DNA from 3 places in the Pseudomonas sp. AG1028 genome. Region 2 is predicted to be linked to each of the others. Evidence: riboswitches for the same ligand, from Rfam matches in the RefSeq annotation. Region 2 holds a riboswitch; each other region holds the start of a gene.
What was found. A riboswitch is a leader RNA that binds a small molecule or an ion and turns the genes downstream of it on or off. The one in region 2 is predicted to bind manganese.
Positions count from the first base shown of each region.

Region 1: it holds a riboswitch for manganese, as region 2 does, so the genes downstream of both, mntP (manganese efflux pump MntP) here and mntP (manganese efflux pump MntP) in region 2, are expected to answer to the same signal.
Region 3: it holds a riboswitch for manganese, as region 2 does, so the genes downstream of both, FB481_RS02330 (TMEM165/GDT1 family protein) here and mntP (manganese efflux pump MntP) in region 2, are expected to answer to the same signal.

Region 1 covers NZ_VIVP01000010.1:170,815-176,832, reverse strand. Annotated here, with positions in the region: gene FB481_RS17975 (CHASE domain-containing protein) at 1-823, shown strand, start outside; gene FB481_RS17970 (diguanylate cyclase) at 828-1,817, shown strand; yybP-ykoY riboswitch at 2,541-2,705, shown strand; gene mntP (manganese efflux pump MntP) at 2,714-3,280, shown strand; gene FB481_RS17960 (hypothetical protein) at 3,284-4,189, shown strand; gene FB481_RS17955 (methyl-accepting chemotaxis protein) at 4,270-5,889, opposite strand.
Region 2 covers NZ_VIVP01000004.1:228,461-234,478, reverse strand. Annotated here, with positions in the region: gene FB481_RS08305 (MacB family efflux pump subunit) at 1-8, shown strand, start outside; gene FB481_RS08300 (response regulator transcription factor) at 33-671, opposite strand; gene FB481_RS08295 (polyamine ABC transporter substrate-binding protein) at 1,088-2,173, shown strand; gene nhaA (Na+/H+ antiporter NhaA) at 2,366-3,733, shown strand; yybP-ykoY riboswitch at 3,821-3,987, shown strand; gene mntP (manganese efflux pump MntP) at 3,992-4,555, shown strand; gene FB481_RS08280 (membrane-bound PQQ-dependent dehydrogenase, glucose/quinate/shikimate family) at 4,768-6,018, shown strand, end outside.
Region 3 covers NZ_VIVP01000001.1:508,082-514,099, forward strand. Annotated here, with positions in the region: gene FB481_RS02305 (1-acyl-sn-glycerol-3-phosphate acyltransferase) at 1-1,138, opposite strand, end outside; gene FB481_RS02310 (CPXCG motif-containing cysteine-rich protein) at 1,284-1,466, shown strand; gene FB481_RS02315 (DUF2007 domain-containing protein) at 1,466-1,726, shown strand; gene FB481_RS02320 (SOS response-associated peptidase) at 1,760-2,377, shown strand; gene FB481_RS02325 (M48 family metallopeptidase) at 2,445-3,263, shown strand; gene FB481_RS02330 (TMEM165/GDT1 family protein) at 3,355-3,942, opposite strand; yybP-ykoY riboswitch at 4,034-4,177, opposite strand; gene FB481_RS02335 (methyltransferase) at 4,239-5,237, opposite strand; gene FB481_RS02340 (2-hydroxyacid dehydrogenase) at 5,310-6,018, opposite strand, start outside.

The DNA.
Region 1 (6,018 bases), on a different contig from region 2:
AGCCACCCGTAGGCTACGCGACGATCTTGGGTTGGCTCTCCTGCCTGTGCTTGCCCTGACCGCTGGCGCCATGGCCGAGGAGCGCCAGCAGGCCCAGGCGGCGGGCATGGATGATTTCCTGACCAAGCCTCTGGAGCCTTCTGCCCTGATTCGTGCCCTACGCCTCGCTGTGGAGCGCAAGCGTGGGGGCCCGCTTCCGGTACTCGCACTGTCTTCGCCAAGCAAAGGCCCGGACGATTGGCCAAGTATCCCGGGAATTGATGGCCAGGATGTCGCGAATCGACTGGGAGATGATCAGGCTCTTTTCATGTCTTCGCTGAAGCGGTTCTTTGCGGACTTCGTGGAGTTCGCTGACCATCGTCTCTTGTCACAGCCATCCCATGAGTTGGTAGCGCGCTTGCACAAGCTGCGTGGGACCGCGGCGTTGCTGGGAGCCAAGGAGCTCGCCGCCCGCGCGGGAAATGTAGAGCAATTGCTGCGTGACGGTGCGGCCGATGCGGCGACAAGACCTGCGCTCGAGGCCTTGTTGGCCGCTTATGCCGAACTGGACGGTCACACTCGTCTGCTCCGGGATAAGGCACCCTCGTTGCCAGTGGACGATATCGATCAAACCCAGGCGCAACAGGCACTCGCCATGCTTGAAGAACAATTGCGCAACCGCGACATGGCCGCATTGGACAGCTTTGCCCATGCTGCCAGCGCCATTCGCGAGATGGCAGGCGATTCTCAAGTAGCCGAGATTTGGCAGGCAGTCGACAATCTGGATTACGCGTTGGCGCTGGTGTTACTAGACCAGGCCCGTGCCAAGAGCAAGGAGCGTTAGAACGATGGAGCGCGCTACGACGATATTGATCGTTGACGATGATGTTTCGGCTGTCCGAGCCCTCAGCAAGGCCATCTCGGGGCTTGGACAGGTCTTGTTTGCTACCCAGGGCGACGCGGCTGTGGAGTTGGCTCGTCAGCAACAGCCTGACCTCATACTGCTCGACGCGCAGATGCCAGGCATCAGCGGCTTTGAGGTCTGCCGCATTCTCAAAGGCGACCCGTCGACCAGCAACATTCCAGTGATCTTCGTCACCGCCCATACCGAAGCGAGCATGGAAGAGGAGGGGCTGGAGCTCGGCGCCGTGGATTTCATCGGCAAGCCGATCCGTCCTGCTATCGTCGCCGCGCGGGTCAAAACCCATCTTCATCTGAAGCTGGCAATGGACCGATTGAACCGCCAGGCGCAGACCGACGGCATGACGGGGCTGGCCAACAGACGTGCGCTGGATCAGTCGATCGAGCGCGAATGGCAGTCGGTGCTGCGCACGCAGCGTGCATTTTCTCTGTTGCTGCTCGATATCGATTTCTTCAAGCGCTACAACGACCACTATAGTCATCTGATGGGGGATGAATGCCTGAGTGCGGTGGCGCGCGTGCTTGCTCGCTGTGCAGAGCGCCCCATGGACCTGGCGGCACGGTATGGGGGCGAGGAGTTCGCGATCGTGCTGCCCGAAACCACGCGTGATGGCGCATGCCGGGTTGCCGACAAGGTCATCGAAAATGTACGCGCCTTGAACATTGCACATGCGACGAGTGAGCTTGGCGTTGTGACTGTGTCGGTAGGTGTTGCGAGTTTCGATGCACAGAGCGCCGGCTGGAGCCTGCTGAATCATATATCAGCCAACCCGCCGGGGTTGTTGTTCGGCGCCGCGCAATTGCTCAGCGTGGCAGACAGGGCGCTCTATGCCGCCAAGCAATCCGGCCGTAACAGCAGTCGTTTCGAGGCTATAGAAGCGCTCGATGCACCAGGCAGTCCCGCGAGCTCCAGCTGAGATGCATCTGGCGCGTAAGCCAGGCCACAGGCGATCCGGCCTCGCTCAGATCGCTTTCGAGTTGGGGTAAGTCGCCAGATACCGTGATAGCTCATCTCTACCAGGTGCCCGATAAGGCGCGCCTGGCCCATCGCTCGGGATGAAGTAAGTATCTGCGCTTGGGTACCTGTCCCGCGCTTTGGCAACGTTGTCCGGCGGTAGCCAAGGCAGGACTATCGAGCCCGACTGAAACGAACTGCAGCCACATAACGAGACAAGATGCACTGTTCTTTCCCCGCCATGCCTGAGAACCGTCACCTCGTGCTCATTGAGAAGCTGCTTTGTACCCATGGCGCCAAGAAGTTTCTCCAGAGGGACATTGAGGTTCCTCATGTCCCCAGGCACTGCCAGCAGGGTGTGGCGGTGTTTGTCCATCGCCAGGCCTAGAACTCGGGCGAGTTCGTCTGGGCAAATACCGTACTTGAGGGTGTGGTGCAGCATGCTTTGCATCCTTGCGTCGGTTGATCCTGATCCTTGAAGAGCCGAGATATTAGGTAGAGCCACTAGGTCGGATGAATCGCTTTTCCGGGCGTGATTCAGCCTGTCAGGATCTGCTGGTCTTTCGCGCTGATTTGCAATGATCACTTCCCGGCTATGTGATGGCTTGAGACTAGTGAAAGCTGCCTCGCGTGAGTAGCCGCAATGAGGCTTTCTACAGGCTATGACTTTGAGTATAGTAGCCGCCCTTGTTGGGGAGTAGCCTGCTCACGGCTTTGGTCGTAGAGCGTTCGTGTCAACATTATCGGCAACATGCCGTGGCACGAACACCTGCCGGTTGGCGAGACCAACGATGCATCCACACCTAAAGTCGGGCGTGTGGACGTGTCGTTGACTCATAGCCCGGCTGGTAGTTAACCGTGAATCCCATCTCTCTCCTGTTCCTCGCCTTGGCGATGTCGACCGACGCCTTTGCAGCAGCCATTGGCAAAGGCGCCAGCCTTCATAAACCTCGCTTTACCGAAGCCCTGCGCACGGGCCTCATCTTTGGCGCCATCGAAGCCATCACTCCCATCATCGGCTGGTTCATCGGCCAAGCTGCCGTCAGCTTCGCAGAGGAGTGGGATCACTGGATCGCCTTCACGCTGCTCGTGCTGCTTGGTATTCATATGATCTACAACGGCTTGCAGGAGGACGAAGAGGAGCAAGAGCGTTCCGGCCAGCACTCCTTCTGGGTTCTGGCCGTCACGGCATTTGCGACCAGCATCGATGCGCTCGCCGTTGGCGTAGGCCTGGCATTTGTCGACGTCAACATCTTGGTTGCAGCAGCTGCCATCGGCGTCGCTACGGCGGTGATGGTGACCCTTGGCGTGATGCTTGGGCGTGTCTTGGGAACCGTCGTCGGCAAACGTGCCGAGATCATTGGTGGTGTAGTGTTGATGCTGGTTGGCGCCGGCATCCTCTTTGAACATCTGTCAGCGGTGTGATCAATGAGCGAGGTGATGCGTGAACACAATCAGCCTACCGTCAGGGCTCGCCGTGTACGTTTCGCTCTTAGCGCCTGCGCGCTATTGATCGCAGCTGCTTTGGCATTTTTTGCCTGGCAGAACTTCTACCCGGTACAGGCTTCGGAGGGCTGGCGTTATAGCGTCGCCCATGATCGATTGCCCAAGGTCGCCTCGTTGATTCCCTTGGCAGATGGGGCACTGATCCTGTCGCAGGAGCTTGATCATGGACAGGGGAGCATCGTGCAGATAGCTCCTGACGGCAGCCAGAAAACCCTATTGAACAACCTGTCCAAACCCGACGGCATGATAGCGGCTCGGGGAGGCTGGGTTTACAGCCAGGAAGCTGAAGGGGCGGTGGTGCGTTACTTCAAGGATGGCGTATCCACCGATCTCTTCACGGGCCAGAAAGTGCAAGGCTTGTGGGACGACGGTGACTACCTGTATGCGATAGAGGACCGCAAGGGGGACGGGCGGCTGCTACGTTATCGGTGGAGCGATGGTGCCCTTGAGACGGTCCGTGATCACCTCGACGAAGCGGAGTCCGTCACGCGCTGTGGCGATGGCAGGATGCTCTACACGGAAAAGCAGAAGGGCGTGGTACGTCAGTTGACCGACGATGGAAGCGATCCTGTCGTACTGGACAACCTGAACCAACCTACGTACCTGCTGTGCGACCGGCGCGGACTGTGGATCGGCGAAGACGCCACGCACCGTGCGCGTCTTCTGCTGCTCGACTCACAGGGGCGCCTGCAGACCGTACTGTCTTTCCTGAAGGCTCCCCAGATGCTTACGCCTACACCCCAAGGCACTTACCTGCTTGCAGAGGGGGGCCGGGATCGAATCCTGGAGATCACGCCGCCAGGTGGTGATGACGATCACGCTCAGTAGCGCTCGTCATCCGCTCGGTCATGCATGTCATTGCCTGGGAGGTATCTGCCCCAGGCAAAAGTAACCGCCTTGGACGTGCCTCAGACTACGAAGCGAGTCACCAGCTGGTTCAGATTGATGGCCAACTGGGACATCTCGCCGCAAGCGCTGGCTGTTTGGCTGGCGCCTGCGGCGCTCTGCGAAGCAAGATCACGAATACGCAGAAGGTTCTGATCCACCTCACGCGCAACATGCGATTGCTCTTCAGATGCAGTGGCAATCTGCAGGTTGCGCTCATTGATGTGGGTGATCGCCGTTGCGATTTGATCCAGGGAGCTGCTTGCCTCCTGCGCGATGTCCAGGGATTGGTTGGCCAGGTCACGGCTGGTGCCCATCGCCTGAACAGCGTGTTCGGAATCAGTCTGAATGGCCGCAATCATCTGCTCGATTTCCTGGGTCGACATCTGGGTGCGATGCGCCAATGCCCTGACTTCGTCAGCGACCACTGCGAAGCCGCGCCCCTGTTCGCCAGCACGGGCCGCTTCGATTGCGGCGTTCAAGGCCAGGAGGTTGGTCTGTTCTGCGATACCGCGAATGACTTCCACGACCTTGGAGATATTCTGCGCACGATCCGACAGCCCCTGGATCTGTTCGCTCGTCTGTTCCACGTTGCCGCTCAGGCGCTGGATCGATTTCAGCGTCTGCGACACTCGCTCCAAACCGGCCTCGGTGAAGCCCTGGGTGCGCTTGGATTCTTCTGAGGCTGACTCGGCGTTGCGGGCTACTTCATCCACTGCAGCGCTCATTTCCGTGACGGCCGTCGCGGCCTGATTGACCTCGTCATTCTGCGCGACCATGCCGCGGCTGGAGGCCTCCGTGACCGCCGTCATTTCCTCGGCGGCTGAAGCCAGCTGGGTCGAAGAGTCCGAGATCTGCACGATCGTATGGCGCAGGTTCTGCTGCATCTGCGCGAGCGCCCTGAGCAGCCTGCCTGCTTCGTCGGTTCCGCTTACGTGCACTTCTTTGGACAGGTTGCTGCCTGCGATTCGTTCTGCAACGGTCAGTGCATCGTTTATCGGCGCTGTAATGCTCCTGACCAGCAGGGCTGCAAGAGCAATGGTCAACAGCACCACGGCGATCACTATCGCGATAGTAAGCGCCATACCCGACGAGTAGATTTCAGCTGCGTTTTGACCGGCGTGCTCTGCGCCCTTGTCGTTAAAGTCGGTGAGGTCCTTGATCTGCTCTTCCATCTTGTTTGTCAGCGGTCGGATGCCTGTGCTGACAAGACTCACAGCTGAGGCGATGTCACCAGCCCTCATCATGGGTTCCAACAGGTCCAACTGCTTGGCATAGGCCTCGGCGCTGCCCTTCACTGCGTTAAATAGTGTGCGTTCGGTATCGCTGGCGATAAGCGGCTCGTAGTTTGCGACGGCATCCGTTAAGGCCTTGCGGTACCCGGGAAAGCTTTCGATGGTGCGCTGGATGCTTTTGGGATCAGCCAAGCCACGTTGGGTTTCGAGCCTCAGCCGAAGCGTAGCCGCGTTCATGATCCCGGTTTGGCGCACACTGGCCATCCAGTTCTGTTCAACGTCCATTTCGATATCGCGCAGTTTTCCCATCTGTAGAACGGCGACCACACCGAGCACGAAAACGAGCCCTACGATCAGTGCGAAGAAGAGGGCAGCGCGTGGAGCAAGGTTGAGATTTCTAAGGCTCATGGGAAAGATTCCGGGCGTTGAAGGTGGATGACCTGAGTGAGCTATCGACCTTGCCCAGGGAATATTTAAATATCAGCGTGCGTTTCCGACGGGCTGCTAGGTCACTCGCTAGCAGCTGGATAGCTCGTC
Region 2 (6,018 bases):
GGGATTGAGAGTCTTGCAAGGGTTATAAGACCCTAGTTGGCTGACGGCATGGTGTCGGATGATTCATACAGCCAGCGCATCAGTGCGTTCCGGCCGCTGATACCGAGCTTTGCCGTGGCGCGGCGCATGTAGCTGCCGACTGTGTTGACGGTAAGCTTAAGACGCTCGGCCTGCTGCGGGGCTGTATGCCCTGCAAGCAGTCCCAGGCAAACCTGTTTTTCGCGCTCTGATAATTTCATGCCCGTTACGCGTAAGCGCTCTTGAAAACGCTCCTCGATACTGGTGGAAATGACGGCACGGCTTCGTTGGCATTGCAGATGTTGTTCGAGTAGTGAAAACAGCAATGGGGCTAGATGATTGAGTTGGTTTGCCTCCTCATCACCAAGAGGCTCCTGGCGGAATACCACGATGCTGTGCTGGAAATGTTCGGTGCTTTCTTGAATGCGCAGGCGCGAGGCGCTATCAGGCGGTAATTGACCGCTGTTCGATGTTATCAAGTCGTCAAGCGTTTGCTCGGGCTCATTGGGCGAGGCCAGGAGAGCGATCGACTGAAAGTGGGCAGCATCCACGCCCAGTTTTTCCATGATCAGATTGTGAAGAGCAATGGTGAACTGGTTGCTTCCAATACTGGCAATCGCTCTACCTATCTGTGGCAGCAGACGATAAGGCATGATTTTCATCCATGAATTCAAAACTGAGAATTTGTTGTCAGGTGATTATATGACCTGCTGGTCATTTTGGTGTGATTCGCTTGGCATTCAGATTCGGAAAGCGATGAAAGGGCTATTGCCATGCCGTGCCAGAGTAGTCCTGGTGTTGTGACCACTTGACGTCGACTTTGAAACCAGCTCCGCTCGGTTACGCGCCTTAGTTCCTCCAAAGCGTTTTATTTGTGCACATGTAGGGGGAGTTCGCTGCGCGCCGTTCCCATTTTGTGAAAATGTGGCTGGCTTTTTGGTTGGGCACGTGTAGAAAAGACTCGAAGTCTTTGAAGGGTATTCAGGGTAATTCTGCGAATTCGTTCCTATGCTTGCCTCAAGTAGTGCCATTCACGGCTGCCTGACTTGTTGTTCCAGGAGAAACGACCATGAACAAGCTGCTGTTCGCCAGTCTCAGCCTCATCGCCTGCACCACCGTCCAAGCCAATGACAAACAGGTGCATTTCTACAACTGGTCCGACTACATGGGCCCCGACACCCTGAAGAACTTCGAGAAGGAAACCGGCATCGCCGTGGCCTACGATGTCTTCGAAACCAACGAGATGCTGGAAGCCAAGCTATTGTCCGGACACTCCGGCTACGATCTGGTGGTGCCGTCCAGCCAGTTTCTGTCCAAGCAGATTCGCGCCCAGGTGTACCAGCCGCTGGAGCGCGGCAAGCTGCCCAACTGGTCGCATCTGGATCCGCGTCTGATGCAGCGCCTTGAGGCCGCTGACCCTGGAAACAAATACGCGGTGCCGTATATGTGGGGGACGGTCGGTATTGGCTACAACGCCGAGAAGGTCAGGGCGGTGCTGGGCGATGGCGCGCCGGTTGATTCCTGGGAACTGGTGTTCAACGCCGACAATCTGGCCAAGCTGAAGGGCTGTGGCGTGGCCTTTCTCGATGCGCCGGTGAAGATTATTCCCCAGGCGCTGCATTATCTTGGGCTCGACCCCAATAGCCATGAGCCCGACGATTACACCAAGGCCTCGGCGCTGCTTCAGAAACTGGCGCCGTCGGTGACCTACTTTCACTCTTCGCGCTATATCTCGGACTTGGCCAACGGTGATATCTGCGTGGCGGTCGGCTATTCGGGTGACGTGATGCAGGCCCAGAGTCGTGCCAAGGACGCCGGCAAGTCGGTGGATATCCGTTATGTGATTCCGAAGGAGGGCGCCAACCTGTGGTTCGACATGCTCGCCATTCCCCGCGATGCCCGTAACCCCGATGGCGCCCATGCGCTGATCAATTATCTGCTGCGCCCCGAGGTGATCGCGCCGGTCAGCGATTACGTGGGCTACGCCAACCCCAACAAGGATGCCACCGCGCTACTCGAGCCGGGCGTGCGTGACAACCCGGGCATCTACCCGGCCGATGAGGTGATCGGCAAACTCTACGTGTCCGCCGACCTTCCAGCGCCAATCCAGCGCATCATCACCCGTGAGTGGACGCGGATCAAAACCGGGCGCTGAGCCCGCGTAGCGGCGCCTTGTGAGCGCCGCCGTTACGCTATTTCGACAGTTCTCTCATCTTGCATCTGATCGTCGGTGGGGCTGGTGCCTGAAGTGATCATCTGTGTAGGATGACGCCCGGGTGTTAGCCGCATGGTGCGGTGAGACAGGTCTGTTGCGTTGGTCGGGCCGCCGCGCGGAGCTCGTTCGTCCATGAAATCGCGCCCGTCCTTTCAGGATATTCCCCGTGCCCAGCGTTTGGCTGAGCATGCCTTCGCCTGCGTTCGTAACCTCCTTCATCGTGAAGCCTTCAGCGGTGTGGTGCTGCTGCTGGCCACCGCCGCCGCGCTGATCTGGGCCAATTCGCCCTATGCCGACAGTTATCACGCGCTCTGGCATGCGCCCGTGTCGTTTGGCTTCGGTAGCTTTGGCGTTAGCCAGTCCCTGCATTTCTGGATCAACGATGGCCTGATGACCCTGTTCTTTCTGGTCGTCGGCATGGAGATTCGCCGCGAGATGCATGATGGCGCCCTGGCCGATCTGCGCCAGGCGTCGTTGCCCATTGCCGCAGCCTGCGGCGGGGTGATCATGCCCGCGCTAATCTACGCCAGCCTCAATTTGAAGGGCGCCGGTCTGCACGGCTGGGCGATTCCGGCCGCCACCGATATCGCCTTCGCGGTCGGCCTGCTGGCCTTGCTGGGCAAAGGTATTCCTTCTGGCGTGCGCATCTTTCTGCTGACCCTGGCGGTGATCGATGACGTGATCGCGGTGATCCTCATCGCGCTGTTCTATTCCGACGGCCTCAACTACAGCGGCTTTGCCCTGGCTGGCATCGGTGCACTGGCAGTGCTGGGTCTGCAGCGCATTGGTATTGGCTCGGCTTTCGCCTATGTACTGCCTGGCGGCCTGATGTGGGGGGGGCTGCTGATGACCGGTGCGCACCCGACTCTGGCTGGGGTGATTCTCGGCCTGATGACGCCGGTGATCTGCCTGCCAACCCGCGAGCTGCCGCGTGATGCCGTGGGCCGTATCGCCCGTGAGCTGGAAGACGACAGTGGTACGGCGGTGGCGTCCAACGAAGCTGCCCAATCTGTGCGTGAATTGCGCCTGGCCCAGCGCGAGCTGTTGCCACCGGTGGTGCGCGTGCAACTGGCACTGCACCCCTGGGTCACCTTTGGCCTGATGCCGCTGTTCGCCCTGGCCAACGCCGGTGTGAGCCTGGGCGGAACCGATCTTTCGTCGGCAACTTCGCACTGGGTGATGCTGGGCGTGGCCATCGCGCTGCTGGTCGGCAAGCCGGCCGGGGTTATCAGCGTCAGCTGGCTGGTGGTCAGGCTTGGCCTGTGCCGCCTGCCGGCCGACGTGTCCTGGCGCGGCGTCGCGCTGATCGGTCTGCTGGCCGGGATCGGCTTCACCATGTCGATCTTCATCGCCAACCTGGCGTTCAGCGATGCCAACCTGCTGGCTGCAGCCAAGCTGGGCGTGCTGCTTGGCTCGCTGGCTTCGGCAATCTTGGGGTTGATCTGGGGTGTGCTTTACGTAAAGCGTTTGCGTAGCCAGGGTTCTTCCAGCGCGGCCTGATCTGCTGCTTGTCTTTCGGCCTTCGGCAAGCGATTGATACCCAGAGAAAATGGTTTTTTCGGCCCGTACTTTTGGGTAAAGTGCGGGCCTCTTTGGGGAGTAGCCTGCTGCCAATTTTATTTGGCAGCGTTCGTATCAACATTCTCGGCAGCAGCCGTGGTACGAACACCTTTCGGTTGGTGAGACCAATGACAGATACGTGCCTAAGGTCGGGCGCGTGTATCCGTCATTGACTCATAGCCCGACCGAGACGTAACCGTGAGCTTCCTATCCCTCGTTCTCCTGGCTTTCGCCATGTCCACCGATGCCTTCGCCGCGGCTGTTGGCAAGGGTGCTTCGCTGCATAAACCCCGTTTTCTCGACGCGCTGCGTACCGGGCTGATCTTTGGCGTGATCGAAGCTATTACGCCGGTGATCGGCTGGTTCATCGGCCAGGCGGCCGCCAGTTTTGCCGAAGAGTGGGATCACTGGATCGCCTTCACGCTATTGCTGCTGCTCGGCGTGCATATGATCTACGCAGGCTTGCGACCCGACGCTGATGAGGAAGAGGAAAAGCCCAAGTCCCATTCGTTCTGGCTGCTGGCCGCCACGGCGCTCGCTACCAGCATCGATGCGCTGGCGGTGGGCATCGGCCTGGCCTTCGTCGACGTGAACATCTGGGTGGCGTCACTGGCTATCGGCCTGGCGACCATGACCATGGCCACCATCGGTGTGATGCTCGGCCGTCTGATTGGCACCGCCATCGGTCAAAAGGCTGAGATCCTCGGCGGCCTGGTGCTGATTGGCGTGGGCGCAGCGATTCTCTACGAGCACACCATGTGATGCTCGCGCCCGCTGCGCTGCAGCGCGTTCGTCAGGCTTTTGCGGACGTTGGAGTAGGGCGGTTGCGAGTACTCAGCGAAACGGCATCGTGAAAAACGATACATATAGATGAATTCAGCCATGTTTCTGAATATTTCGACAGCCGCTGCGCTTGTATAATTGCCGGTTAATCGCCCGCCGGGCTCTTCTAAAACGACTTCTTGGATTATTCGATGGCAAACGATAGATCGCCACCTTCGGCTGTCGCGCGACTTTGGCTCGCGGCGCTCGGCCTGGTCATTCTGGCAACCGGCCTGTTTTTCAGCGTTTACGGGTACCGCCTGGTCGCGCTTGGCGGCAGTGCCTACTTCCTGATCGCCGGTGTGGTGATGCTGGTCGCTGGCTTACAGATCGTGCGTGCTCGGGCTTCTGGCGGTGTGCTGTTCGCAGCGGTGTTCGTCGGCTCCCTGGCCTGGTCCCTGTGGGACGCCGGCCTGGATTTCTGGCCGCTGATCTCGCGGTTGATGGTGCTGACCGGCTTCATGATCTGCGTGGCGTTGTCCTATCCGCTGCTGCAGCGCGGTAGCGGCCGTACCGCCAGGCCGGCGCCGGCCTTCGTGGCGGCCGGTGTGTTGTTACTGGGTTTCGGCGCCGCGGTATGGGGCATGTTCCAGCCCCATCCGGTGGTGGCCGCCAGTGGCAATGCGCCGGTGGCGACGCCGGCGAGCGAGGCGCAGCAAAACTGGGAGCACTACGGCAACACGCCAGGCGGCTCGCGTTTCGTCGCGCTGGACCAGATCACCCCCGATAACGTCAAGAATCTGCAGGTCGCCTGGACCTATCGCACCGGTGACGTCCCGGAAAGCCCGACCGGCAATGGCGCCGAAGACCAGCAAACGCCGCTACAGGTCGGTGACCGCGTATTCCTGTGCACCCCGCACAACAACGTCATCGCCCTGGAAGCGGCTACCGGCAAGGAAATCTGGAACCGGCAGATCAATGCCCAGCAGAAGAAGTGGATGCGCTGCCGCGGCCTCGCGTACTTCGATGCCACGCGGCCGATCGCCCAGCCCACGCAGCCGAATTCGACGCCCATCAAGGTGGCCAGCGTAGCGGCCGGCGCCGCTTGCCAGCAGCGCATTCTGATGAACAGCATCGAGTCCGAGCTGATCGCCCTGGACGCCAACACCGGCGAGTTCTGCTCCGACTTCGGCGTACAGGGTCGTGTCGACCTCAAGGCGGGATTGGGCAAGGGTGCCGATGCGGGCCAGTATTCACTGACCTCGGCGCCGACCCTGGCCGGCACGACCGTGGTGGTTGGCGGCCGTGTAGCCGACAACGTCAGCACGGATATGCCGGGCGGCGTGATGCGCGGCTTCGACGTGATCACCGGTGAGATGCGCTGGGCATTCGACCCGGGCAAGCCGGAAGATCGCGAAGCGCCAGCGGTGGGCGACACCTATACCCGTTCCACGCCGAATGTC
Region 3 (6,018 bases), on a different contig from region 2:
GATATTGGTTACGCACCGGCATCGCGTACTGCAGGATCAGGTAAGGCTGTTGTTCGCTCGGGCAGCGGCTCAGGCGCTGTTGCCACTGTTCCTTGGCGGCGGCCAGCTCGTCTGCGCCGAACAGCGATTCGGCTGCCGGCACTTCAAGCTGCGGATCGCGCTCGCTCCACATGGCGTAGGCCAGGTAGTGCACCGGGAACAGCCGGTAGCCGGTGAGGATCTGCGCATCGGTCAGCGCTGCCAGCTGCTTGGCATCCTCGAAGCCGCTGGTGATCGGGTCGCCGAAATGCACATGCACGCGGCCCTTGTAGCCAGTGATGCCAAGGCCGATGCTCTTGTCATCCTCGCCCGGCTGCTTGGTGTAGCTGCCGGTAGTAGCGCGGGTGTACAGCTCGCGCGCCTTGGCCTGGTCACAGGGATCGTATTCGTAGCTGATCGACACCGGGGTCAGTTTGAGGCTGGCGATGACGTCGGCGAACGGCTCGTCCTTGCGGCTCATGTGAAACATCTTGAGGATTGCCGAATCGGTGCGGTCATCACCGTCCTTGGCGCGGCCTTCTGCCTGGGCGATCCAGATCGATTCGCCATCCTGCCCGATCGAGTGGCTGATGTAGGCCGACAGCAGCTGGTAGGCCGCGAGTTTTTCGCGACGCCCGGTGATCGAGCGGTGCACGATGAAGCTCTTGTTCAGGCGCATCAGGTCGCTGACGAAAGGCCTCTGCAGTAAATTGTCGCCGATGGCGATGCGCGGCGTCTGTAGGCCGGCGTGATACACGGCGTAATTGACGAAGGCCGGGTCCATGACGATGTCGCGGTGGTTGGCCAGGAACAGGTAGGGGCTGCCGGCCTTCAGCGTTTCCACGCCCGAGTAGGTCACGCCATCGGTGGCGTGCTCGACGGTGCGGTCGATATACGGCTCGATAGATTCCTGCAGCGCGCGAACCGAATCGATATGGCGGAACTGCGAACGCAGCCGATGAGCTATAAAAGGTTTGAGCGCCCAGCCAAACGGGCCGGCCAGGCGCGGAAAACGAAACTGGGTAAGGATGTCGAGAAACGCATCGTCGGCCAACAGGCGCGCCAGAACCGCTGGAATTTCCGCGTCGGCGTAGGGTCGGATGCTGTCGAATTCGCCCATCATGATCTCTTGTGATTATCGCTGCGATTGAAGAGTTGAAAGCGCTGCGCCCCGTGCCGTGATAACGCCTGATGACAGCGTGACGGCAACCCGGGAGCGGCAAGTGGTCGAGCATTATACCCTGCAAGTCACCCGGAGGCGCCCCATGTTGGAAACCCAGGATTACCAGTGCCCCTATTGCGGTGAACCGGTCGAGGCTGTGCTGGATTTGTCAGCGGGCGATCAGCAATACATCGAGGACTGCCCGGTATGCTGCAGGCCCATCGTCTTTCTGCTCGAAACCGATGGGCAGAGCTGGCATCTGGATGTGCGCGGGGAGAACGATTGATGAAGCGCGTTTACGAGCCGCAGGACTTGATGGAGGGCGAGTTGCTCAAGGCCATGCTGGCCAGCGAAGGCATCCGGGCACATCTGGTCGGCGCCCATCTGTCTGGCGCCGTGGGCGAACTGCCGGCCTGCGGGCTGCTTGGCATGCTGGTCGAGGACGTCGACGCCGAGCGCGCCCGCTGGTTGATCGGCGAGTACAATGGCGCGCAACCGCTACCCGGTGACGAGCCGGACTCTGTTCAGGGCGTATTGCTGTGTTGAACAGCTTGCGCCACCCATCCCGATGAGCCCTTCATGAGTGGACGCTTCGCGCTGTTTCGCTGGACGCCCGCCTTCGCGGCGCAGCCTGGTTTTCCCGCTGACCAGCTACCGCACTGGAACCTGGCACCTGGCTCCCAGGTGTTGCTGCTGCGCAGCGCACATGAGCAGCCCGCCTTGGTTCGTGCGCGCTGGGGGCTGACGCCCGCCTGGCTCAAGGATCTGTCGAAGACGCCATCCCACGCCCGTGCCGAAACCCTGAGCGAGCAGCCGATGTTTCGCGAGGCGTTTCGTCTGCGCCGCGGCCTGATTCCTGCCAACGGTTTCTATGAATGGCGCGGCGCGGCGCGCAAGCGCCCGTACTGGCTGAGCGGCGAGGATTCGCTGCTGTATTTCGCAGCGGTATGGCAGGCCTATCCAGTGGAAGGGCACGTGTACCTGAGTACGGCCATGATCACCCAGGCGGCCGCGACGCTGCGTCGCCCCTTGATTCTCGATACCGAGCAACGGCAGCGCTGGTTGGCCGCCGATACGCCGCCTGAGGAATTGCAGGCGCTGCTCGTCGCCAAGCCGATAGCGCTGCGCGAACGCGTGTTGAGCAATCTGGTCAATGACCCGAAGCTCGACGGGCCGGAGTGCCTGACGCCTGCCTGAGGCTTTGCTTGCACTGAAATACGGGCAGCCCCTAGCATACCTTTCTTAGTTACCAGGGAGATCCAGCATGAAACCGTCGTTGTCCATCACCACGCTGACCGCGGCTCTGCTGCTGGCAGGATGCCAAGCCGTCAATACCACCAGCGGTGGCTCGGTCGGCGTCGAGCGCAAGCAGTACATGTTCAGTGCGCTGTCGACCGATGAGGTCAACCAGATGTATGCCCAGTCCTATCAGCAAACGTTGAAGGAAGCCTCCAGCCAGGGCGCGCTGGACAAGAACAGTGCCGAGGCCAAGCGCTTGCAGCGTGTGGCCGACCGCCTGATCAAGCAGGCGCCGCTGTTCCGTCCGGATGCGGCCCAGTGGCAATGGGAGGTCAACCTGATCAAGAGCCCTGAGCTGAACGCCAACTGCGGCCCAGGCGGCAAGATCATTTTCTACACCGGCATCATCGACAAGCTGAATCTTACCGATGACGAAATCGCCGCGGTCATGGGCCATGAGATCGCCCATGCCCTGCGTGAGCACGGCCGCGAAGCGATGTCCAAGGCCTATGGCGTGAACTTGGCGAAGCAGGGCGCTGCCGCGCTACTGGGCGTCAGCTCGGACCAGATGGCACTGGCCGATGCTGCAGTGAATTACGGCATGACGCTACCCAATAGCCGCGGCAACGAGAACGAAGCCGACCTGATCGGCCTCGAACTCGCTGCACGTGCAGGCTACAACCCCAATGCGGCGGTCAGCCTGTGGCAAAAGATGGCCAAGGCCAGCGAAGGTGCGCCGCCAGAGTTCATGAGCACGCACCCATCCTCGTCGAGCCGTATCGCCTCGCTGCAGGCGGCTATCCCGAAAGTCATGCCACTGTATCAGCAGGCCAAGAAAGGCTGATCACGATGTGAAAAGCCGCCACCGTCTGCTTGGTGGCGGCTCAGCTTCAAGGCCAAAACCTTGTGCCGGCGTTGGTTTTGTCCCTGGGAGTTCAGCCGTTTAAAAAGCCACTCAACAGCATGGCCTGGTACGCCGCATAGATCGCCAGTACGGCGAAGGCGAGGGCGGCAAGCCGGCGAATCAGAGTGAGCGGCAGGCGGTCGGCCGCAAAGTTGCCGGCCAGCACCACCGGTACGTTGGCGATCAGCATGCCCAGCGTAGTCCCCAGCACCACCATGATGAAGTGTGGGTACTGGGCGGCGAGCATCACTGTCGCCACCTGGGTCTTGTCACCCATCTCCGCCAGGAAGAAGGCCACCAGGGTGGTCAGGAACGGCCCATAGCGTTTGAGGCTGGAGCTTTCGTCATCGTCGAGCTTGTCGGGGATCAGTGTCCACAGTGCCACGGCGATAAAGGACGCCGCCAGAATCCAGCTCAGCAGCGCGGGCGAGAGCAGACCTGCGACCCAGTTGCCTACCGCGCCGGCGGCCAGGTGATTGGCAAGGGTGGCGGCGACCATGCCCCAGATGATTGGCCAGGGCCTGCGAAAGCGTGCGGCCAGCAACAGGGCGAGCAGTTGCGTCTTGTCGCCGATTTCCGCCAGGGCAACGATCAGAGTGGGAACGAACAGGGATTCCAGCATCAGGCTTCCTAAAGGGGCGGGTAGACACGGCTATGACACGGACGACCTCCCCGCCCCGGGTAAGGTGTTCGTGTCATAGGTCTTGTCAAACCCTGTGCGGCGTTCGAGCCGAACGGCGCAGATCCATCTCGGCGGATCTTGGGTCGCACGCACCATGGTCTGTGGACCAAGTATGTTGATGCATGCCGGGCGAGCTGGTGCTCGCGGGAGACTACTCCCCTAGGACGCGCGCATTCTGCCCAAACGCCTCACGTTGGGCAAGGCCTGCGCCGCTCTGCCGCAGGCGACCTGCGTTACGGGCGGGTCGCCTGGTAGATACGAAAGCCATCGGCATCGGCCAGGGTCTGGCAGGGGCCGATATGCTGTTCGATCAGCGGCGGGTACTTGAGAAAACGGTTGGCCACCAGGCGGATCTGGCCGCCCTTGCGCAGATGCTGCGAGGCCTGGCGCATCAGGTCTTCGCTGGCCTGGTAATGAGTATGTACGCCCTGATGGAAGGGCGGGTTGCTCAGAATTGCGCTCAGTTCGAAGGGCGCGGCGGCAATACCATCGCCGCTGATCACCTCGGTCTGCAGCCCGTTGGCGGCCAGGGTCAGGCGGCTGCTGGCGACGGCGAAGGCGTCGACGTCCAGCATCGTGACTTGGCTTTGCGGATAGCGGCGCTTGAGCACTGCACCGAGCACGCCTGCGCCGCAGCCGAAGTCGAGCAGATGGCCATCTGGCAATTGATCCAGGTATTCGAGCAGCAGTGCGCTGCCGATATCCAGGCGGCCGTGGCTGAATACACCGGGCAGGGTGACTATCTCGAGGGGGCCGTCAGCCAGCGGCAGGCTGTAGCGCTGAGCCAGTGCGTTCAGGTCGGGTTCGGCCGGAGCCAGATCAACCCGCACCTCCCACAGCTGGCAGTGGCGTGCGCTGTCGAGCTTGCGCGGCTTGCCGTAGGCGGCCATCTGCTTGGCGGCACGTTCGACGCCGGCGCGCTTCTCGCCCACCAGATACAGCGGTTTGCCGGGCAGGCGGGAGGCCAGGGCGTCGAGCAGATAGGCCGTCAATTCGCGGGACTTAGGCAGGAACAGCACGGCCGTCTCGCAGGCGGCCGCCGGCGGCATGACGCCAAAGGCGCTACGCCCGGCAAAACGCCCTTCCAGTCGGGCGTGATCGCCTGCATGCCAGCTCCAGCCTGCAGCCTGTGGTAGCTGCCCGAGCAGATCATCGGCCGGCAAGCCCGCGAGCAAGGCGGGGCCAGCGAATAGTTCGGCCTGGCGCAGCAGCACTTCACTTCGCGGATCCATCAGCTATACCCCGGCAAAAGCGCGAAGGGTAGGGGCGTGGACCTTAAGCTGCAAGCCCGAGGTACCAAAGGATCAGTTGACTTGGCGTTTGGCATGGCCTGCGAAAAATCCCGCGGCGTTTTCCGCCAGTTGGCCGACGATCCGCTGGCGCGCCTCGCGAGCGCCCCAGGCGCTGTGCGGGGTGATTATCAGTCGCGGAATGTCGTCGGCCAGCAATGGATTGCCTTCTCTGGGTGGTTCCTGGGTCAGCACGTCGGTGGCTGCACCGCCCAGCTTTCCCGCTCGTAGGGCGTCGGCCAGAGCCTGTTCGTCGATCAGGCCGCCGCGGGCGGTGTTGATCACGAAGGCGCCTGGCTTGAGCAGATCGAGCTCGCGGGCTCCAATCAGGTTGCGGGTCTGTTCGGTGAGCGGGCAGTGCAGGGTCAGGGCATCGGCCTGGGTGAGCAACTCGTCCAGCGCGAGCCGATCAGCGCGGGGCGGGCGCCCCGGCAGTTGGCCATAGAGCACGCGCATGCCGAACGCTTCGGCCAATCTGGCTACTGCGCCGCCCAGCTCGCCATGACCGAGCAGCCCCAGCGTCTTGCCTTCGAGCTCGACGATGGGGTGGTCGAGCAGGCAGAACATGGGCGACTGCTGCCAACGGCCAGCGCGAACATCACGCTGATAGTCTTGCAGACTTGTGGCCAGGGCGAGCAGGAGTGTCAGGGTGTGCTGGGCCACCGAAGGTGTGCCGTAACCCTGGCAGTTGCACACGGTGACGCCATGCGCCCGGGCGGCGGCG